Regions from separate parts of the Evansella cellulosilytica DSM 2522 genome, predicted to be linked through region 3. Evidence: riboswitches for the same ligand, from Rfam matches in the RefSeq annotation. Region 3 holds a riboswitch; each other region holds the start of a gene.
The links. A riboswitch is a leader RNA that binds a small molecule or an ion and turns the genes downstream of it on or off. The one in region 3 is predicted to bind lysine.
Positions count from the first base shown of each region.

Region 1: it holds a riboswitch for lysine, as region 3 does, so the genes downstream of both, BCELL_RS15595 (aspartate kinase) here and lysA (diaminopimelate decarboxylase) in region 3, are expected to answer to the same signal.
Region 2: it holds a riboswitch for lysine, as region 3 does, so the genes downstream of both, dapA (4-hydroxy-tetrahydrodipicolinate synthase) here and lysA (diaminopimelate decarboxylase) in region 3, are expected to answer to the same signal.

Region 1 covers NC_014829.1:3,357,942-3,365,678, forward strand. The annotation lists gene BCELL_RS15585 (TrkH family potassium uptake protein) at 105-1,454, opposite strand; gene BCELL_RS15590 (YslB family protein) at 1,622-2,065, shown strand; gene BCELL_RS15595 (aspartate kinase) at 2,133-3,371, opposite strand; lysine riboswitch at 3,619-3,800, opposite strand; gene uvrC (excinuclease ABC subunit UvrC) at 3,895-5,673, opposite strand; gene trxA (thioredoxin) at 5,914-6,228, opposite strand; gene BCELL_RS15615 (electron transfer flavoprotein subunit alpha/FixB family protein) at 6,453-7,427, opposite strand; gene BCELL_RS15620 (electron transfer flavoprotein subunit beta/FixA family protein) at 7,443-7,737, opposite strand, start outside.
Region 2 covers NC_014829.1:2,421,003-2,428,739, reverse strand. The annotation lists gene BCELL_RS11085 (iron-containing alcohol dehydrogenase family protein) at 1-493, opposite strand, end outside; gene BCELL_RS11080 (MtnX-like HAD-IB family phosphatase) at 490-1,143, opposite strand; gene BCELL_RS11075 (GNAT family N-acetyltransferase) at 1,394-1,951, opposite strand; gene BCELL_RS11070 (hypothetical protein) at 1,976-2,227, opposite strand; gene BCELL_RS11065 (3'-5' exonuclease) at 2,471-3,133, opposite strand; gene dapA (4-hydroxy-tetrahydrodipicolinate synthase) at 3,205-4,092, opposite strand; lysine riboswitch at 4,248-4,438, opposite strand; gene gdhA (NADP-specific glutamate dehydrogenase) at 4,525-5,895, opposite strand; gene gltC (glutamate biosynthesis transcriptional regulator GltC) at 6,061-6,942, shown strand; gene BCELL_RS11045 (ATPase domain-containing protein) at 7,066-7,737, shown strand, end outside.
Region 3 covers NC_014829.1:1,982,600-1,990,336, forward strand. The annotation lists gene BCELL_RS09005 (D-alanyl-D-alanine carboxypeptidase family protein) at 1-227, shown strand, start outside; gene spoIIAA (anti-sigma F factor antagonist) at 399-752, shown strand; gene spoIIAB (anti-sigma F factor) at 749-1,189, shown strand; gene sigF (RNA polymerase sporulation sigma factor SigF) at 1,204-1,962, shown strand; gene BCELL_RS09025 (stage V sporulation protein AA) at 2,274-2,885, shown strand; gene BCELL_RS09030 (stage V sporulation protein AB) at 2,878-3,294, shown strand; gene spoVAEA (stage V sporulation protein SpoVABEA) at 3,337-3,918, shown strand; gene BCELL_RS09040 (spore germination protein) at 3,899-5,383, shown strand; lysine riboswitch at 5,447-5,622, shown strand; gene lysA (diaminopimelate decarboxylase) at 5,739-7,073, shown strand; gene BCELL_RS09050 (peptidylprolyl isomerase) at 7,217-7,651, shown strand.

The DNA of each region.
Region 1 (7,737 bases), 1.4 Mb from region 3:
TATTCTTTTACTTTCATTAATACAGTTACTTTCCATTTAATATAATAAATGTTTTATGTGTGAAGAAATGCATACACAATTTTCTTGAAATACCTTTTTGTGAATTAACCAATAATGATACGTTCTGTGGGATATTTATAATGACTCGTTTTTTCTCTACCTCTAATAGAAAAGAGGAATGCTACTAAACCAACCCGTCCAATTAGCATCAGCACCATCAAGGTAATTTGACTTGGAAGTGTTAATGTTGGGGTAATTCCCATCGATAAACCACACGTTCCAAACGCCGAGCTCACTTCAAATATTATCGCCATTAGCTCTAATTCACTACTATGCTCAAAAGCACTAACTAAAATAATGGCAGTAAACAACCCAACAACGAAAACAGAAAGTACGATAAACGCTTTTTGGCGGTCCTCTTCGTGTATTTCTCTCCCAAATGCTTTTACATCTTTTCTTCCTAAAGCAAAGCTTCTAATTGTTAAAAACATGACCGCAAGCGTTGTCGTACGAATACCACCACCAACACTTGATGGACTCGCGCCGATAATCATTAATGCTGATAAAAACAATAAGCTCGCCAAAGTTAATTGAGAGACATCCATTGTCGCTAAACCGCCACTTCTTGCAGTAGCCGAATTAAATAGTGAAAAAAATAGTTGCTGATGCCAACTTAATCCATCGTAAAAAGCGTTTTTTTCTATGATCCACAAACCTACTACACCGATTCCGAACACAATAAAATAAGTAGAGGCAGCAATTTTCGTAAACAAGCTAAACCTAAAACTTCTATCCTTCGAAGTAAAATACTCCTTTAACTCCATTAATACAGGGAATCCAATTGCTCCAGCGAAAATTAAAAGAATGGAAACTAATTGAACAAAGTAATCATCAACGAATGGAATTAAAGAAGCTCCTGTAACGTCAAAGCCGGCATTCGTAAAAGCTGATAATGCGGCAAAGGCACCTTGATAGTATGCCTCTCCAACTGTATCAAAATAGTTTAAGAAATACGTTCCCAGTATTAATGCACCTATTATTTCTATTCCTAAAGCGACAAACAAAATTCCACGCATTAAATTAACGAGACCAGAAAAAGCAATTTGATTGTGGTCTACCATGATAAGCATACGTTGGGAAAGATTTATTTTCCTACCGAATACGAGCCAAATGAATGTCCCTAGTGTCATCACACCAATTCCACCTAATTGAATCGCTAACGCTAATATAAAAACACCGAAACCACTATAAGTTTCAGAAACGTTTACGACAGTAAGTCCTGTGACACTTACTGCACTTACTGATGTGAAAAGAGCCTCAGAGTAGGTAACGTTTACACCAGGCTGCGCTGATATTGGTAAGTATAAAAAAATACTAAATACAAACATTGCTATTATGTAAGAAAATACAATAATCCTAAAAGGACTTAAAAACTTACTCATACCAAGATTCATTTAACATTACCTCCGCCTATAAATCGGGTAATAGTATAACACGGGATTAACATATATACTATAGTTTGTCCAAGAAATTCATGGATAATTTTTATCCGAATGAATCATGTATGTGGTAATATAATAAAAGAATAAGTTTACAGATTAACAAATGAAGGATGAATGCAATGGCCAAGAAGAAACAGTGGATTGACACAATTGAAGAACTCAATATGGAGGTTTCAGCTTATAGTAATCATCTTCTTCGCCATGTATTATTACCTGAACTATTAGGGGAAGATGAGGAAAGTATTTTATACTGGGCAGGAAAATCAGTTGCGAGAAAGCTTAAAACAGAGCAATTAGATGACCTCTCACTTTTTTTTGAAAAGGCGAACTGGGGAACACTTTCTCTCTTAAAAGAAAAAAGGACCGAAAAACATTACGAATTAGTAGCTCCCCTTATGATACACGAACGCCCTGTGACTTTAGAATGTGGTTTTTTAGCGCAATGGACTGAGCAGCAAACACAGTATGTGACAGAGGCCACATATGAAGTGAAAAAGAAAAAGCCTTTAACGTGTCGGATCATCGTTCGTTGGGATAACTCCGATCCTATTTATAAGGACTAATAAATATTTATTTTAGAAAAAAATGGGGACTCAAAAGGCTAACCTTATGAGTCCCCATTTATTGTTACTATGATGTTACTTTCGCTTCTTCTCGCACATCTAAGTCAAATGCGGTGTGAAGTGCTTCCACTGATTTCACCATATCTACTTCAGGTATGACAACAGATACTTTAATTTCTGACGTACTTACCATTTTAATAGAAACTTCTTGCTCAGAAAGTACTGTAAACATGTTTGCGGCAACACCAGGGTTTGAAACCATACCAGAACCAACTATTGATACTTTTGCCAAGTTATCCTCGTGACGAATATGCTCGTAACCTAATTCCTCTTTATTTTTCTCTAAAATAGAAAGCGCTTCTGTCAATTCATGTGTGTGAATGGAAAAAGATATATTCATTTCATTTTTGCCTGTCATTTGTTGAATGATAATGTCGACATCAATGCCCGATTCCGCAAGTGCTGAGAACACATTTGACATTGTATTAAAGTTATTCGGTAAATGTTCAATTGTAATTTTTGTCACTGCACCTTCAAAAGCTAATCCTCGTACTGCTAAATTTTGTTCCATTGACGCTTCCTCCTCTACAATCGTTCCTTCTTTATCAACCATGCTTGATCTAACAATAAGTGGTACATTATAGTTCTTTGCAAATTCAACTGCTCTAGGATGCAATACTCCAGCACCTAAGTTTGCAAGCTCCAGCATTTCATCATAGGAAATGCTATGTAGTTGTCGAGCTTTTTTAGCAGTTCTAGGGTCACAAGTATAAACACCAGTAACATCTGTAAAAATAGAACATGATTCAGCTTTAAGGGCAGCAGCCAACGCTACTGCAGTTGTATCAGAACCACCACGACCAAGCGTTGTTATCTCACCGCTTTCCGTCATCCCTTGAAAACCAGCTACTATTACAGCTTTATTTTCATCTAAAGCGGATTGCACTCTATCTGTCTCAATTCCCATTATTCTAGCGTTTTGGTGAATAGGCTCCGTTTTAATCCCCGCTTGCCAACCAGTAAACGAAACGGCATCAATACCGATTTCCTTTAAAGCCATAACCATTAAGGACATCGTTACTTGCTCACCAGTACTTAATAGCATATCCATTTCTCTTTTATCAGGATGCTCACTTATATCTTGCGCTAATCCTACTAACGCGTCGGTTGATTTCCCCATCGCAGATACAACGGTAACTACTTTGTTACCTGCTTCCATTGCAGCTTTCACCTTTTCAGCTGCTCTTTTAATTTTTGTTACATCTCCTACAGAAGTCCCTCCGAACTTCTGAACAATCGTTGCCAACATGAACGCCTCCTCTTTTGATTCAAACATACATTTCATTGTACTCTCTGCCCTATTTAATAGAACATAATCAATAAAGATAGCTCACGGATGAAACCTATGAAAGTATGAAGCTAACATACCCTATTCAGCTTTAATTAAACTGAAATTTTTCATGAGGTTTCGACAAAAATAAAATAAAAAACGACAGTAGGCTATATCCCACTGTCGAATACGACTTTTAAAATATGATACATACAAAGCCGCTCCGTGAGATAGTGCTCCATGCAGTTCTCCTGCATGACAGTTCTGTACTTATTCAATACAGATCCAGAAGATTGTCGTTGAGAAAACATTTCTTCTTCGGCGAATTCCCCTTTCAAGCTATGATCTTTGAAGCTCAACCTTCTCTCATAGTTTACTGATGGTTTTCGCACCTCTACCTTCACTCCTAAGAGCAAAAAGTTATGAATTTTTATTTTTTTGTAAGGAAATATTACACAAATAGTAGTTTATCAAATACATTTTTTTTTTGCAATTACGATTATTGCTCCTCTTCTTGTATTTTATCGAATAGCGCTTTAGCAACTAACTTTGGTATACCTACACCTTCAATTTCCTCTATATTAGCTTCCTTTATTCGCTTTAACGATCCAAAATGCTTTAAAAGTTCCCTTTTTCTCTTTTCTCCAATTCCCTCAACATCATCAAGTATAGAAGAAAACATTGATTGCTTTCTTACGTTTCTATGAAACGTAATGGCAAATCGGTGCACTTCATCTTGAATTCTTTGGAGTAAATAAAACTCCTGACTCGTTCTTTTCAAAGGAACGACCTCAGCCGGATCTCCGATCATAAGTTGTGAAGTACGGTGCTTTTCATCCTTTACGAGGCCGCAAACAGGAATATAAATGCCGAGCTCGTCCTCTAACACACCTTGCGCAGCAGAAATTTGTCCTTTTCCTCCATCGATTACAATTAAGTCAGGAAGTGGTTGATTTTCTTTCAGCAACCTTATATATCTTCTTCGAACAACTTCTCTCATCGATTCATAGTCATCAGGTCCCTCTACATCTTTCACTTTGTATTTACGATAGTTCTTTTTATCTGGCTTACCATCCAAAAAAGAAACCATCGCAGATACAGGATCGACTCCTTGAATATTAGAGTTATCAAAAGCTTCGATTCGATGAGGCGTTTCTATATTTAGTGCAGCACCGAGACGTTCAATTGCAACGATCGTTTTTTGCTCATCTCGCTCTATAAGATCGAATTTCTCCTTTAAGGCTATTTGTGCATTTTTATTAGCAAGGTCAACTAATTGCTTCTTTTGTCCTTTTTTAGGTTTAAACGTCTTCACTTGAATAAACTCTTGTACGACAGCCTCATCTATCACTTCCGGAATTAATATCTCCTTCGGTTTACGATGTTGATCGTTTAAATAAAACTGCCCAACATATGTGTAAAAATCATCCTCTGGCTCTTGGTACATTGGAAACATAGAAACATCTCTTTCAATCAATTTACCTTGTCTAATAAAAAATACTTGGACGCACATCCAACCTTTGTCATATGCATAACCAAATACATCTCGATCAACTTCATCTGTCATCGTCATTTTTTGCTTTTCCATCACGGCTTCTATGTGCTGTACTTGGTCTCTCAATTCTTGCGCACGTTCAAAGTTCAACTCTTCAGATGCTTCTAGCATTTTATTCGTTAAGTTTTCTTTAATCTCCTTATGACCACCATTTAAAAATTTAGTAATTTCTTGCACCATTTCTTGATTTTTTTCTTGTGTAACATCAAACTCGCACGGAGCTAAGCATTGTCCGATATGATAATATAAACAAACTCTATCAGGTAACGTGCGGCATTTCCTTAGCGGATATAGGCGATCCAACAATTTTTTCGTTTCATTAGCAGCGTGCACATTCGGATATGGGCCAAAATATTTCCCACCATCTTTTTTGACCTTTCTCGTAGTAATTAAGCGAGGGTGCTCCTCTTTCGTAATTTTTAAATAAGGATAACTTTTATCATCCTTCAAGAGTACATTATATTTTGGTTCATGCTTTTTAATAAGATTTTGCTCGAGAAGTAAAGCCTCTATATTTGATGAAGTGACAATATATTCAAAGTCTCGTATTTCCGAAACGAGGCGTTGAGTTTTTTTATCATGAGAACCAGTAAAATAAGAGCGGACGCGATTTCTTAGTAACTTCGCTTTCCCTACATAAATAATCGTTCCATGTTTATTTTTCATTAAATAGCAGCCAGGCTGTGCTGGCACTAACGATAATTTCTCCTTTAATTCTGGCATTTTTGTTCTCCCCTTTTATATTGAACCCAATTACTAATATCACTTCGTTTATATTTATAAATTTATCATAAAGGTGCATTTTATTATACAGGATTTAATAGGAGGTATACTTTACAATTTCTTGAAGTCGTTATTGGCTAATAAAACTATCTAGGAGGAAGTTGATGTGAGGCAAATTTCACAATATTAGGTTAACAAAGAAAAAACTGAATGATTTTACATCACTCAGTTTTTTAAATATTATATGTGCTTATTTAATAAGCTTGCTAACTGTTCTTTCGGTTGGAAGCCAACAACTTGATCAACGACTTGCCCATCTTTAAATACGAGCAGTGTTGGGATACTCATAACACCGAACTTCCCAGCAGTTTCTTGATTCTCATCGACGTCAAGCTTTACAATTTTTACTTTGTCGCCCATTTCACCGTCTAACTCCTCTAATACTGGAGCGATCATTTTACAAGGGCCACACCATGGCGCCCAAAAATCTGCTAATACTACGCCTTCACCTGTTTCAGCGGCAAAGTTTTGATCTGATACGTTAACGATTGCCATTCCAAAATTCCTCCTCAAAACAATAAAATAATTACCTTATACTGTATTATATCACCATTAAATTCTTACCTGGTAATATGTTGCTTATAATTATGTCCATTGTTTTCTTATATATTTACAACTTATTTCCTATAATAAATAACATTCCCTCATAGTGCAAAAAAAATGCTTCAAAAAAACAACCTTCACTTTTTTGGAGAAAGGAAGGTTGTTTTTTACTTTCATTAATTTACGAGAACTTTTTTAAATTCCTCGGTTAGCTTAGGTATAACTTCAAACAGATCTCCTACTATACCATAATCGGCAATTTGAAATATCTCGGCTTCTGGATCTTTATTAATTGCAACAATTACTTTCGAATTGGACATACCTGCAACATGCTGAATAGCACCACTTATTCCTACAGCAATATATAAATCTGGCGTAACGACTTTACCTGTTTGCCCAATTTGCAACGCGTAATCGCAATATTCTGCATCACATGCTCCACGAGATGCTCCAACAGCAGCACCTAAAACATCCGCTAATTCATAAAGAATACTAAAGTTCTCTTCCCCTTTCATTCCGCGGCCACCAGCTACTATGATCGAAGCCTCTGATAAATCTATACCAGTAGATGTATTTTTCACCACTTCTTTTATCATTGTTTTTAAGTCCATTATAGGTACATCCAGCGACTCGATATCCCCGCTTCTTTCTTCCTCTTTTTCAAGGGCAGCAATATTATTAGGTCGGATTGTCGCAAAAATCATGCCGTCCGTTACAACAACTTTTTCAAACGCTTTGCCAGAATAAATCGGTCTCGTAAAAACCACTTCTTCACCTACTACGTCATATGATACTGCATCTGATATAAGCCCTGATCCGATACGTGCAGCTAATTTAGGTGCGATGTCACGTCCTACTGCAGTATGACCTAAAAGAATTCCGTCAGGGTTTTCCTTATTAACAACTTCATTTAACGCTTGTGCATAGCCTTCTGGAGTATAGTGTGCTAGTTTTTCATTTTCAACTACAATGACCCTGTCGGCCCCGTATGCCACCATCTCATTTGCATGATTTGATACTTTTTCACCTAGAACAACACCAACGACTTCTCCACCGGAGGAAATACCTTTTGCCGCTGCAATTGCTTCAAAAGTAACATTACGGAACTGTGCATCACGAATCTCACCGATAACAAGCATTTTCTTTGCCAAGACAATCTCCCCCTTTTATATTACTTTCGACTCTGTTTTTAATAGAGAAACTAATTGTTCAACTTGTTCGTCAAGCTCTCCGTCTAATACTTTCCCAGCTTGTTTTTCTGGAGGTAAATAAGTGTCGACTGTTTTAATTTTTCCTTCTACTTCTTCCTCATCTAAATCAAGGTCATCAATGTCTAATACATCCAACGGTTTTTTCTTCGCTTTCATTATTCCAGGTAATGAAGGATATCTCGGTTCATTTAACCCTTGTTGAGCTGTTATTAGTAGCGGTAGAGCCACTTTGATTTTTTCTATATCACCT
Region 2 (7,737 bases), 440 kb from region 3:
CAACTCCAGCTAAAATAAATTTTTTAGGAGCTGTACTAATAATGTCTAAATCTGCAATGATACCAAATGGTACTTTAGCTGGCACTGTCGTTTTTTTACCATTTACGTAAAGAGAACAGTTACTACTAGCAAACCCATCATTAGAAGCGGAGGTAGGAATACTGATGAACGGGCACCTTCTAGAAAATGAAATGTATTTCCCGTAATCTATTACTTCGCCTCCACCCATCGCTATAACAACATCATAACGCTTCATTTCAAAAGCCTTAACAATCAGTTCCTGAATGTCTAGGTGGGGAGGAAGTACGTGTGTATCTATCTCGATTGATGAAAAAGAAAGATGAATGTCCTTACCGTATGTATCAAACATGATCTGATCGAATAAAATAAGTGCATTTGAAAATTGATGTTTCACTAATAGATCATTAAGCTTAAAGGCAACACCGTTATTTATTTTTAAAATAGCAGGAATAGGTATGTTCGTTACTGTCATTTGCAAATTTCTCCATGTTTTATTAAATAATTCTCGATATCTGTAAAGTTTTCATAAGGAACAAAAGGTACGTCATTTGAACGTAACAGCTCCTTTAGTGCGTCTTTAGCAAAAGTCATCGTTGCAAATTTTGCTGGATGAGTATCAGGTTCACTGTCACCAGCAAAATAAATAGTGTCATACTTTTCCTTAAGTTTTTTAATTACCTTTGCTTTATCTATTCCATACCTCTCTGAATAATGCCAATTTTTCTCGTCGATGTTCATATGTACATTATTATCTTTAAAGTAGCCTTCATTTGAAAACACTTCAACGTTTTTTATATCGTATTTTTTTAATACATGATTAATATAATAATCTGTTCCAGCACTTAAAATATAAAAATCTCCGCCGTTTTTCTGTACATTTTCAATAAAAGTTGGCACGTACTCATCAATAGGTAGTGATAAAATATCTTCGACTATTTGTTTCTCTTCTTGATGAATGGAAGTAAATATAGCTGATAAAAAGTCTATATCTTTCAACACTGCCGCTTTCCATTTTTTATATAAATCATTACCTTCAGGGAAGTATTTTTCAATGACCATCCAATAAAAGTCTTGTTTCGATATCGTACCATCAAAATCTGATACAAAAGCCCATTTACCCATGAAATAACCCTCCTTAATTACGATACTTTTTCATTATAACAGACATATTCTAAAGATTATAATAGGCTTAACAAAGCTTGTCTTATGTCTTTTTTAAAATAATCAGAGATTGTGTCACGTTATATGAGATTAATACGAGTGAATGAGAATTTAATCGCTCTCAAAGTGATTGCCGCGACTCCCCAAATACTTTAAGATTGACTCAAAAGGATAAAGGCACCCTTTTGAGTCAATCACAACTATAAAAGTATTAATTCAAGTATTCACGTTTTAACATAGAATAAACGAAAACATCTGTGAACGTTTTGTTCACATAATGATGTTCTCTTAACCTACCTTCCAAATTGAACCGATATTTATTTAAGATTTTTATCACAATATCATTTTGGCAGTTTGTCATCGCATAAATTTTGTTAAGAGACATCATTGTAAATCCATAGTGTATAAGAGCACGTAAAGATTCCGTTGCATAGCCATTTCCCCAGTATTTACTATTTAAATGACCCCCGATTTCAGCATGAGAAGAGCTTCGGTCCCAGTTTTTAAATCCGCAAGTACCAATTAAACTTTGATTATCTTTGAGCGTTACTCCCCAGAATAGCTGATGAGGATCATGATGCGACGCTTTCATTAATCTTATTAAATTTTCAGCTTCTTTCAAACTATGAATTGGATTACTTTTTTCTAACTGCAATACTTTTGGATCTGAGTATAAGTTGTAAATAGCCATTTTGTCATCAAAGTCAATAGATCGAAAATGAAGGTTTTCAGTTTCAAATGCGCCTGAAGGTAGGGTCTTTAAATGCATTTAACCACTGCCTTTTTGGTCATTTTAATAGTACGCTCTACGACGAAAACCTGCTATTCCGATTAATGGAATAGCAATGAGTGCACCGACTGCTAACGGAAAAAAGAATAATCCTGGTCCAGTTTGCTCACTTGGTGCTGGTTCTTGACGTAAATAAACATTTTCATGGTCTACTTTTTCAATTTTACCAAAGTACTTCTTTCCGTGATGATCTGTAATTTCTACATCCTGGCCGATGTTATCTTGACATAATTGGTAGTAATAGTTTACTGACATTAGCCACACCCTTTATATTTAATTCAGGAAATTTATACTCTTATTTCCTTCTATACGATTAGCGTATGTACCAGCTAATTAAATGAAATAGGGAGGACGCCTGTTTTTTGAAAATGTTTTGGAGCGTTTATGCCATAGGTAGTAGCAAGTGGTTATACTAATTTGTAACGTGTTAGCAACTTCACAATAATTAATATTAAAATGAAATAAAGGTTGACCAGAAGTTTAGTTCTTGGCCAACCTTTATATTTTATCAGTGGAGTGTATATGTTTTATTTGTTTCTCACTTTTAGAGTGGGGGCGATTTCGCCTTTTTTTACGTTTCGATTCGAAAAGATTTAATTCTTTTTCAGTAATCATGTTAGTACGTAATGTAACTTCATCAAAGTATTTTATTAATAACAATGCGGTGTTAATCGTGTCATCAATACCTCTATGCGCTTGACCAACGGGCTCAATATTTGCTAAATGTAGCGCATTTTTTAAGCCTAACTGATTTTTCGTATTTTGTTTTAATGCTTTTCCGATTTGTGGCTGAATATCATTGTAATTCTTAAACCACTTTAACTTCATGTTATTTCGAAGACATTGATCGATGAAGTGTACTTTATCGTCTTTTCCCCAAGAACATAGAAAATAATCTTCTTCTTTTTGTAGCCAAAAAATGAATTTCTTCATGCCATCTGAAAAGGGTATCGCACTTTTAACATCATCTTGAGTCATATTGATAAACTTTCTGGAGCTCTTCGGAATATATCCATTTTTCGGGAGCATATAAATTTGGATATCGTCAATTATTTTAAGAGATGTTAAGTCTACCTTACATGCACCAATCTCAATAATTTCACTCAACTGTCCTTTTTTGAATCGTTTCACGAGTTCTAAGTCGTATACTACTGCAATCAAAATGAAGCCTCCTCTTCTTATTCATTTGTATTTTAACACATTTTTAAACGATAGAAGGGGAGGGGATATAATTAAACAGCTCTAGACAGCAGCTTATGTTGTAAACATTCATATAATACTTTTGACTCTTCCTGAGTTAAAGGTACTAATGGCATTCTTACTGAGCCAGCATTTATTCCAAACATTTCTAGTGCTGCTTTAACAGGTGTTGGATTTGGAGCAATAAATAGAGCATGCATCATTGGTAATAATTCTTGATGTAACTGTTTTGCCAATAATGCATTTCCAGTTTCATGGGCATCAATCATTTCTTTCATTTCACTCCCTAATATGTGTGATGCTACTGAAACAACACCATGACCACCAACCGAAAGAGTAGGTAATGTTAAACTATCATCACCACAGTATACATAAAACGAATCATACGTTTTTTCAGCAATTGCGGCAATAGCATTTATATCTCCACTGGCTTCTTTCACTGCCACAATATTGTCAATGTTTGAGAGCTTAATAATAGTATTTGGGTCTATGTTAACAGAGCAACGCCCAGGAATATTATAAAGCATGATTGGGAGGGAGGTACTATGAGCAATTTTTTCAAAGTGTCGATATATCCCTTCCTGACTTGGCTTATTATAATAAGGAGCAACAAGCATCGCAGCATCAACACCGCTCTCTTCAGCAATTTTTGTTAGCTGTATAGATGATTTTGTGCTGTTTGTTCCTGTACCAGCTATTACAGGAATCCTCCCGTCTACTTCTTTTACTACATACTTAAAAAAATCAGTTTTTTCTTCTATTGTCAATGTAGGAGATTCACCTGTTGTTCCTCCAATGACAATGCTGTCGGATCCATTGTCAATTAAATAGTGAATCAGTGATTTAGTTGCCGGATAATCAATTTCTTCATCATGATCGAATGGCGTAATCATCGCAGTTATTAATGTTCCAAAATTCATGTAAAGCACCTCTATTCAACAGATTTTAGTTTCGACTAGTCGAAAAAAGTTCGTGAATAGAGCTAAATCAGGTGAACAATCATTACTTAAACATAAAAAAGCAGCAACGAGGACATCGTTGCTGCTAGATATCAGTTTACTAAATGATTATTCTAGCGTGAGATAGCCCTCCATATAGTGTCATTAAAAATGAACTATATGACAGTCCTGCACTTATTCAATGACAGAACCAGCAACATACTTGTGAGTAGTATGCCGCTTCGGCAAATTCCCCTTTCCACATTTTTCATAGGATCTCATCATCCTCTAAAAGTGTACTAATGGTTTTTGCACCTCTAAACTCACTTCAAATTAGGATTGAAGTTAAGAATATGAACTTTATTTTACTCTAACAAATTTACTTTCGTAATGCAAATGTTAGGAGTGGGGGACTTATATGACCCCTTGCGTAATCATAGCATCCGCTACTTTGACAAAACCAGCAATGTTCGCTCCAACTACAAGGTTACCTGGAACACCATATTCCTCTGCCGCTTTTAAGCTGTCGTTGTAAATATTTGTCATAATCTCTTTTAGCTTTCCATCAACCTCGTCAAAAGTCCAAGATAGTCTTGCACTATTTTGAGCCATTTCAAGTGCTGATACTGCTACTCCTCCAGCATTAGCTGCTTTAGCAGGGCCAAACAGTACATTGTTTTCAAGAAACACATCTACAGCTTCTAAAGTGGAAGGCATATTAGCACCTTCACCAATGGCTTTTACGCCATTTGCAACTAATAGTTTCGCAGCTTCTTCATCGATTTCATTTTGTGTAGCACAAGGAAGCGCAATGTCACAAGGTATTTTCCAAATACCCCCAAAACCTTCATAAAAAACTGAACCAGGATGTTCCTTCACATATTCAGAAATTCTTTTACCTTCTACTTCTTTTAAGCGTTTAACAGTATTTAAGTCAATGCCATTTCGATCATATACATATCCACTTGAGTCACTACATGCTAGGATTTTAGCACCAAGTTCCATTGCTTTTTCCATAGCATAGATCGAAACATTTCCTGACCCTGATACGACAACTGTACTGTCTTTAAAACTCAAGCCTTTACTTTTTAGCATCTCATTAACAAAATACACTGTGCCGTAACCGGTAGCTTCTTTACGGGCAAGACTTCCTCCATAACCTACACCTTTACCTGTTAGTACTCCTGCTTCATAGGCACCGCGCATTTTTTTATACTGCCCAAACATATAGCCAATTTCTCTAGCCCCAACACCAATGTCTCCAGCTGGTACATCTGTATCAGGTCCTATATACTTACTTAATTCAGACATAAAACTTTGTGTAAATCTCATAATTTCAAAATCGGATTTCCCTTTAGGATCAAAGTCAGATCCACCTTTACCGCCACCAATAGGTTGTCCAGTTAAAGAATTTTTAAATATTTGTTCAAATCCTAAAAACTTGATAATACTCTGATTCACTGATGGGTGAAATCTTAACCCACCTTTATAAGGACCAATAGCACTATTAAACTGGACACGATAACCACGATTCACTTTTACATTCCCTTGATCGTCTACCCAAGGAACTCTAAAAGAAATCGTTCTTTCAGGTTCAACCATTCTTTCTAATATTGCATGCTTTATATACTGAGGGTTTTTAGCTAAAACAGGAACTAATGAATCTAACACTTCCTTTACCGCTTGTAAAAACTCAGTCTCATGCGCATTGCTTTTTTTTACTTGCTCATATACACCGTTAACATAATGTTGTACTTCTTGGTTTTCTTTTACTGCTGTACTCATATTTAACCTCCTAGTGAAAATAAATGTTAAAAAATAGTGACGAATTTAAAAATATGTTAGATTTTCTACTATGCTGTATTTTATAATTTAATAATCACGTAAACAATATCAAAAACAGATAACACCTATGCTTTTTATAGATCCGTCGGTAAGGAGGGAGTAACATTGGAATTTAGACAGATCAAATATTTCATTGAAGTTGCAGATCGTGAGCATGTTACAGATGCAGCTTATGCGCTACATGTTGCACAATCGGCTGTTAGTAGACAAATCTTTAATTTAGAGAAAGAATTAGGTGTCGATTTATTTATTCGAGATGGTAGATCTGTTAAATTAACGCCAATCGGTAAGTTATTTTTAGAAAGAGTAAAGCATGCAATGAACTTAATGGAGGACGCAAAAAAAGAAGTGTTAGATTATTTAGAGCCAGAAAAGGGTACTGTTCGTATTGCATTTCCAAGTAGTCTTGCGGCATACACACTGCCGAGAGCTATTTACGCATTTCGCCAACTATATCCTGAGGCACAATTTCATCTGAAGCAAGCACTCTACAATGAACTCGTTGACAGTGTTAGGAAAGGTTATTTCAATTTGGCATTAATAGCACCTATTGTTAAAGAAGAAAGAAATATAGATACTAAAGTATTATTTCACGAAAATGTTGTCGCACTATTACCAGCAAACCATCCAATGGCATATTATAAAACAATAGATTTATTAGACCTTATTGACGATCCCTTTGTACTTCTTCCAGAAGGGTTTACTTATAGAAAGATCGTGTTGGATGCATGCCAAGAGATTGGCTTTGAACCAAAAATCGCTTTTGAAGGTGATGACGTAGATGCCTTAAAAGGTTTAGTGTCAGCTGGTCTTGGGGTTACATTAATGCCAGAAATGACATTAATGGATAGTATTCCTAAATCAACAGTAAAGATACCATTAAGAAAGCCAAATTTGAAAAGATCTGTCGGTATTATTACTCCAAAAGACCGTTCACTTTTACCAACTGAACAATTATTTTACAATTTTATTACTAATTTTTATTAATGTACAATCTATTTATTTCTATTATATAGTAGTTTTTTACATTTTTTTATTTATGTAGCCTTTTGTCTCTTATATTTCTGTATAATGAAAGGGGTATTCGTATAAGCAAAAGGGGGACCATCAATGTATACATATACGACATCAGGTATAGAAGGATTAGACTATATTTTAAATGGGGGATTTCCTACTGGTTCTTCTATATTGCTAGAAGGAGCGCCAGGAACAGGCAAAACTATATTAGGAATGCAATTTCTATATGATGGCGCATTAAACAACAATGAATCCGGAATTTATATTACATTTGAAGAGTTTCCAGATCAAATATATAACGATATGGATTCATTCGGGTGGGATATAAAATCTCTTGAAAAGGAAAATAAGCTAAGGGTTATTTGTATATCTCCAGATGTTTTGTTAGAGCAAATGAAAAAATCCAATGGTATTTTTGATCAAGTAATAAAAGAAATTAATTGTAAAAGAATTGTTATTGATAGCTTGAGCCTCTTTAGCTTTGGAATGGAAAATCAAAAAGAAGCGAGAGACAATATTTATACAATAAGAAATATTTTAAGGAAGCATCGTTTATCTTCTATATTAATTCATGAACAAACTAATAAATCGGAAGAAGAAATTCCTTTTGTAAGTTACGTTTTAGATGGGGTTATTCGGTTATCATTACAGGGACATCATACCATATACAGAAAAAGAACATTAGAGGTTCTCAAAATGCGTGGCTGTTGTATTAAAGAAGGGGAGCATATTTACCGTATCAATAATGCAGGTATTGATTTAATC
Region 3 (7,737 bases):
TAATGAAAAAAGGGGAAAATGTCGAAGGGATTACTGAACGTTTAGAAATAAATGAAATTCCCGCACCAGTAAAAAAAGGTGACACTATTGGTACGCTTTATGTTGAGAAAGACGGGAAAATTTTATCAGAAACTACTGTAGTTGCAGAGGAGGACGTATCAGAAGCTTCCTTATGGACATTGATGAAAAGAACAACCTCAGCACTAGTAGGTAATGAAATTAATTAAGGAATGTATTAAAAATATCATTTTTTTTCTTCTTTTGACGAATAGCCACTAGTTTTGTTTCAGAGAAGGAAACGAGCAGTAGTATAAAGAAAGATACTAAGCGTAAGACCAATTTTCCTCAGGGAGAGGGGAACTGGTGAGTTTAGAACTATAATTTAAGGGGTGAATCGAATGAGTTTACTCATTGATTTGGAAAAAAGAGACAAAGTTCTCTGTGTTAGACTTGAAGGTGAATTAGACCATCATACAGCGATGGAATTACGAGAGCGTGTTGATGAAGCACTAAAGGAACAAAATTTAACTCATATTCTATTAAATTTAGAGCATTTATCATTTATGGATAGTTCTGGGTTAGGAGTAGTTTTAGGGCGTTACAAATATGTACAAACATTAGGGGGAGAGATGGTCGTTTGTTCGATTTCCCCACAAATAAAACGGTTGTTTGAAATGTCTGGGCTATTCAAAATTGTAAGACTTGCTTCAAATGAAATGGATGCCCTTCTTGAGTTGGGGGTGGCATCATGAAAAATAAAATGGAATTGGCTTTTACGGCAGTGAGTCAAAATGAATCATTTGCAAGAGTAACTGTTGGAGCATTCGTTGCACAACTAGACCCAACGATGGATGAGTTAACTGAAATAAAAACGGTTGTGAGTGAAGCAGTGACTAACGCAATTATTCATGGCTATAACGAAGATGCAAATGGAAAAGTATATTTAGAAGTGGAATTAGAAGAGGATACAGTACGACTAATGATCCGCGATAAAGGTGTAGGCATTCATAACTTGGATGAAGCGAGACAACCGTTGTATACATCAAAACCTGAGCTAGAACGAAGTGGTATGGGGTTTACAATCATGGAAAACTTTATGGATGAAGTTGCCATTCATTCAGAACCCATGGTTGGAACAACCGTTACATTAGTAAAAACACTCTCAAAGCAACGCGCACTTGCCAATTGAGAGGACGGAAGCTAATGGATGTAGAAGTTAAGCAAACTAAAAAATCACAAACATATTTAGATGATAAAGAGGTAAAGAGGTTAATAAAAGAAGCTCAAGATGGTGCGCAAGAAGCGAGAGATCAAATAGTCAACGCTAATACACGTTTAGTTTGGTCTGTTGTACAACGGTTTTTAAATCGCGGTTATGAAGCAGATGACCTTTTTCAAATTGGCTGTATAGGTCTTATTAAATCGGTAGATAAATTTGACCTGAGTTATGACGTGAAATTTTCCACATATGCAGTTCCAATGATTATTGGTGAAATCCAACGTTTTCTACGTGATGATGGAACTGTAAAAGTTAGTCGGTCTATTAAAGAGAGTGCTAATAAAATAAGGAAAATGAAAGAAGAGCTTTCCAAAACATTAGGGAGAACACCAACGGTTAATGAAATTGCTGAAAAGCTTGATCTTACTCCTGAAGAAGTGGTGTTCGCCCAAGAAGCTAGTAGACAACTTACTTCTATACATGAAACAGTATATGAAAATGATGGAGATCCTATTACATTATTAGATCAAATTTCTGATGATGGTGATATGAAGTGGTTTGACAAAATAGCACTACGCGACGAAATTGATAAATTAGATGAGAGAGAAAAACTAATCGTTTATTTGAGATACTATAAAGATCAGACACAGTCTCAAGTTGCTGAAAGACTAGGTATTTCACAAGTACAAGTGTCGCGACTAGAGAAGAAAATCTTAAAGGTATTAAAAGAACAACTCGGCTAATTGCTGAGTTGTTTTTTTTAGGTTCTGTTAAATCCTAGCATTGATTTTCACGAAAGCTGCAAAACGCCTGTGGGAATTAGAAAAGTACACATCAACTTTATTATTAAATGGCAATGGAGTTACTCGCTGCGCGCGCACTATAAAAATTTCAATGAGTGGACTAACTTTTTTGGAGGCAACGCACATTGCTTAGAGATTGACTCTAAAGGTCGTATTTACCTTTTAAGTCAATCTCTTAATATTAGATATGCATGGAAATGGCTTTATCTTTACATACTATTCGAGAGAATATCGTGAAAAGAGGTTTTTCGATGAGTAAAAAAGTATACATTCGTTTGAAAAGCCGTTATTGGGGGGAGAAAGATCAATCTGTTGTAATTGGTGATATAGCACAAGTCATCGTTGATGGCGCGGGTGAACAAGAAATTAAGAACATTCTGGTGTATAAAGTCGACATGAGTAAGAAGTTATATGTGATTGATTCCATGTTTATTGTAAACAAGATACAGCAATTGATAAAAAATGTAGATGTTCAAGTAATAGGTCCAACCCAAACAATCGTGTATAGCAAACAGAAGAATAACTTTAAGCAACCCGTGTTGTTGCTATTTGTTTGGTGTTTACTTTTCATCGGTGCTGGATTAGCGATTATGAATTTTCACGAAGATGTGAGTATGCAGGAAGTGCATTTGAAATTATATGAGTCCATTACAGGAGAAACTGTAGAACATCCTATTTTATTACAAATACCATACTCAATTGGTCTTGGATTAGGTATGATTTTATTTTTTAATCATGTATTTAGGAAACGAATTAACGAAGAACCAAGTCCTATGGAAATAGAAATGTTTAATTATCAGGAAAATATGGATAGGTACGTATCCGTCTATGAGAATGAGGCCTGGAAGGAAAGAGATGGTTAGTTTCATACTTTTGATGTTCATAGGACTAGCAGGTGGGTTAGCTGTAGGGAGTGGTTTCGTCGCTTTTTTAACAGTGTTAGGAGTAATTCCAAGGTTAGCTGACTTGACTCGATCTGAAAAAAGTCTTCGTTATTATGAAGTGGCCATTGTACTAGGAGCTCTAGCAGGTGTGTGGTTCAGTTTAGGTGAACCTCATCTTTCGTTTCCAACGCCTATTGTAATAGCAATTGGTTTATTGTGTGGAATGTTTATTGGTTTATTAGCAGCTGCATTAACGGAAGTACTTAATGTGTTCCCGATTCTTGCAAAGCGTATTGGGATGAAAAACAAAGTGAATTTGCTACTATGGGCAATTGTGCTTGGAAAAATACTCGGTTCCTTATATCACTGGTTATTTTTCGTTCGCTAAGTAAGTAAAGTAGTGAGCTTACTAGAACAAAGGAGCGATTACATGAAATTGATGAAGCAGGTTATATTAGTCACTGATGGAGATGCATCAGCAAGGGAGGCTGTTGATTATGTCTCCAAAGAGCTTCAATGTGAATTAATATCAGAATCAAGTGGCAATCCTACAAGAATTAATAGTGATACATTAATACAATTAATTTTAAATGCAAAGAAAGATTTAGTGCTCGTTTTATTTGATGATTGCGGTTTCCCCGATGAAGGTCCTGGCGAATCCGTTTTAATTGATGTCGTTCAATGCCCCAATATAAAAATATTAGGTGCCATTGCTGTAGCATCACAATCTTATTCACACGAATGGACGAGGATTGATGTCAGTATTGACAGAAACGGTACATTAACAGAGTTCGGTGTAGATAAGGATGGAATTAGAGATACGGAAGTCGGTAGACTGCGAGGGGATACGGTGTCAGTACTAGATCAATTATCAATTCCGATGATTGTTGGGATTGGTGACATTGGTAAAATGGGAGGTAAAGATGCTATAAAAATGGGGGCTCCTATTACAAAACAAGCGATCGAATTAATTATAGAAAGGAGTGGTTACAATGGATCCAGTACACGATAAAGTCAATCAGCCAATCTCTAGAAATAGTAGAGAAAATGAAAAAAACTTTACTGAAAGAGTCGGAATCGGCACAAGCTTTGATGTTGGTATTCGCAAGCTTTACATATTGGATAAAGAAATCCAATTTTATTTTGTAAACGGACTTTGTGATATCCAGTATACAATTGAACTGTTAAAAGAATTGATGTACTTGGACGCCAATGAAGTAAAAGAAAATAATGTTAGAGAACAGATAGAAAATCGATTAACCCATGTTCAAGTAGAGCATGTAAAAACGGTAGATGATGCAATTGGCCAATTGTTAGCTGGTTTAATCGTCATCATCGTTGAAGGTGAACCGGATGCCATTATTATCGATGTTCGAAGTTATCCTGGTAGAGGTCCAGAAGAGCCGGATACGGAACGAGTTGTTCGTGGAAGTCGTGATGGATACACTGAAAATATTATAGAAAATACGGCTCTGACTAGAAGAAGGATCCGTGATGAAAACTTAAGAAACGAAATAATGAGAATTGGTCGTAGGTCAAAAACAGATGTATGTATTAGTTATATTGATGGAGTTGCAGATCCAAATCTAGTCGAGGTAATCCGGAAAGAATTAGAGAATATTGACATTGACGGATTAACGATGGCGGATAAAGTTGTAGAGGAGTTTGTAGTTAAGCAAGGAGCAAATCCGTTCCCTATCGTAAGATATACTGAAAGGCCTGATGTAGCAGCAACTCACATATTAGAAGGACATGTTATTGTCATTGTTGATGCATCACCAAGTGTGATTATTTTTCCAACTACTTTCTTTCACCATGTACAACATGCAGAAGAGTATCGGCAAGCCCCTCTCGTTGGAACTTTCTTACGTTGGGTGAGGTTTTCGGGTATGCTCTTTTCATTATTTATACTACCATTATGGTTATTAATGGTGTTAGAACCAGGGTTATTACCTGATAATCTTGATTATATTGGGCCAGATGAAACAACAAACGTACCGGTTTTTGCGCAAATATTTGTTGCAGAATTAGGAATAGAATTGTTGAGGATGGCTGCTATTCATACCCCTTCCCCGCTAGCGACAGCATTAGGTTTAGTTGCAGCACTTCTAATTGGTGAAATAGCAATAGAGGTCGGGCTATTAATTCCAGAAGTCATACTTTACGTAGCTATAGGAGCGATAGGCATGTTTGCAACGCCTAGTTATGAACTTGCTTTAGCTTTGAAGATGTTACGTCTAGTGCTGCTAGTTTTAGTTGGTCTATTTCATGCACCAGGGTTTGTCATTGGTACGACAATATTCTTTGTTGCACTAGCTTGTATTAGGTCTCTAAATGTACCGTATTTATGGCCATTTCTACCGTTTTATCCAGTTGCAGCCTTAGATGTTTTAATAAGGCAAGCAATGCCGATTAAGCGCCGTAGACCTAGTATTGTAAAGCCACAGGACGCAGTGAAGCAATCTAATAGCAATTAACTTCTTGAAACAATAAGGAAGATATGATATCGTTGAAAACAGCATAAATGATAATAAAATATACCATGCGTTAGGGGCGCAAAACGAATGAGTACATTACTGGAGTTAATGGCGAGCACTGAAAGTAATGGAAAGGTCAATTTGCCGAAGTGTTTTAAGGAGCCAACTTAAAATGCTGGGGTGTTGTTTAATAGGCAACACACTGTCACTGTTTTTAGCAGTGGAGTACTATCCGATGGATTGAATGTTTACGTCAAAGGATAACGGATGGGATTTGCTCCGTTATCCTTTTTACACGTCTATATTATATATTGGCTATATCATTTTTATATGGCCAGTGAGAGGAGTAACAACGATGGATTTACATGGTACGGGGAAAATAAATGAACAAGGGCACTTAGAAATTGGAGGGGTAGATACGACGAAGCTTGTGGAGAAGTATGGCACTCCTTTGTTCGTATACGATGTAAAGGATATTGTAAATAGAGCACAAGCATTTAAAAGTGCTTTTGAAGAGGAAAATATTGAATATCAAGTTGCATATGCCAGTAAAGCGTTTAGTTCCATTGCAATGTTCCAGTTAATAGACGAACTAGGTTTAAGCTTAGATGTTGTATCTGGTGGTGAACTTTACACTGCATTAAAATCTAATTTTCCGGTAGAAAGAATTCATTTTCACGGAAATAACAAAAGTCCTGATGAAATAGAAATGGCGGTAAAAGAAGGAATAGGATGCATTGTTGTTGATAATTTTACGGAATTATCATGGTTGATGGCAATTACGCAATCATTAAAAAAAGAAATGAAAGTTCTTATTCGCATTACTCCAGGTGTGGAAGCACATACGCATGAATATATTTCAACTGGACAAGAGGATTCTAAATTTGGTTTTGATATACAAAGTGGGCAAGCAGAAAAGGCAATCATGATGATTCAAGAACATCAATATGTTCAACTGGAAGGGGTTCACTCTCATATTGGTTCACAAATCTTTGAGACTGATGGATTTACCTCTGCGGTGGAGGCCATTTATAATCACCTTTTAACATGGAAGAACAAGCTTGGTTATGAGCCTAACGTTTTAAATCTTGGCGGTGGTTTCGGTATCAAGTATACTATCGAAGATGAACCACTTCCATTAGAAGAATATGTTCAAGCGATGGTGAAAGCAGTAAAACATTATGCGCAAAAATTTAACATGACACTACCTGAGGTATGGATTGAACCTGGAAGATCTTTAGTAGGAGAAGCAGGTACAACGATTTATTCTATCGGATCAAGAAAAGAAATACCGGGCATTCGGACGTATGTTTCGGTTGATGGTGGGATGACGGATAATATCAGACCGGCATTATATCAAGCGAAATATGCTGCTCAAATAGCTAATAAAATGGACGGGAAAAGCGAAGAGCTTGTATCTATTGCTGGAAAGTGCTGCGAGAGTGGAGATATGTTAATTTGGGATATAGAGTTACCAAAAACAGAGGCTGGTGATTTGCTCGCAGTTTTTTCAACGGGAGCATACGGTTATTCGATGGCCAATAATTACAATAGAATTCTCCGACCAGCAGTTATTTTTGTAGAGGATGGTCAAGAACAATGTGTAATAAAGAGAGAATCTTATGAAGACTTAGTAAAAAATGAAGTGTCATATCGAAGCAATACAAAAAACTTAGCTAACAGTTTATAAAAGGGTACTAATACAGAACTAGGTTGTTTAAAAAGTGTGGACACTTTGGGGCAACCTAGTTTTATTTCTATTATCAAATAGTGTACAATGGGATGGATGTAAAATGAATACATTAATTACATAAACTCAGGAGGATTAACAATATGAAAAAAGGCACAATCACAATGGAGAATGGCGAAAAAATTCAAATCGAATTTTTCCCTAATGAAGCACCAGGGACAGTAGAAAACTTTGAAAAGTTAGCAAACGAAGGCTTTTATAACGGACTTACTTTTCACAGAGTAATCCCTAGTTTCGTGGCACAAGGTGGATGTCCATTAGGAACAGGAACGGGTGGAAGTGGAAAAACAATAAAGTGTGAAACAGAAGGTAATCCACATAAGCACGTACAAGGATCTTTATCAATGGCACATGCTGGAAAGGACACTGGAAGTAGTCAGTTCTTTATCGTACACGAGCCACAGCCACATTTAGACGGCGTTCATACAGTTTTTGGACAAGTTACAGAAGGTATGGATGCTGTATTGAAGATTAAGCAAGGCGATGTAATGGAAGAAGTCAAAGTATTTGAAGAGTAAACATATGGGTACTCGTTCAAGTGATAAAAAGAAATATTTGAACAGTAGTCTGAAAAAGGTTGATTAATAAGGGCACTGAAAAAGTA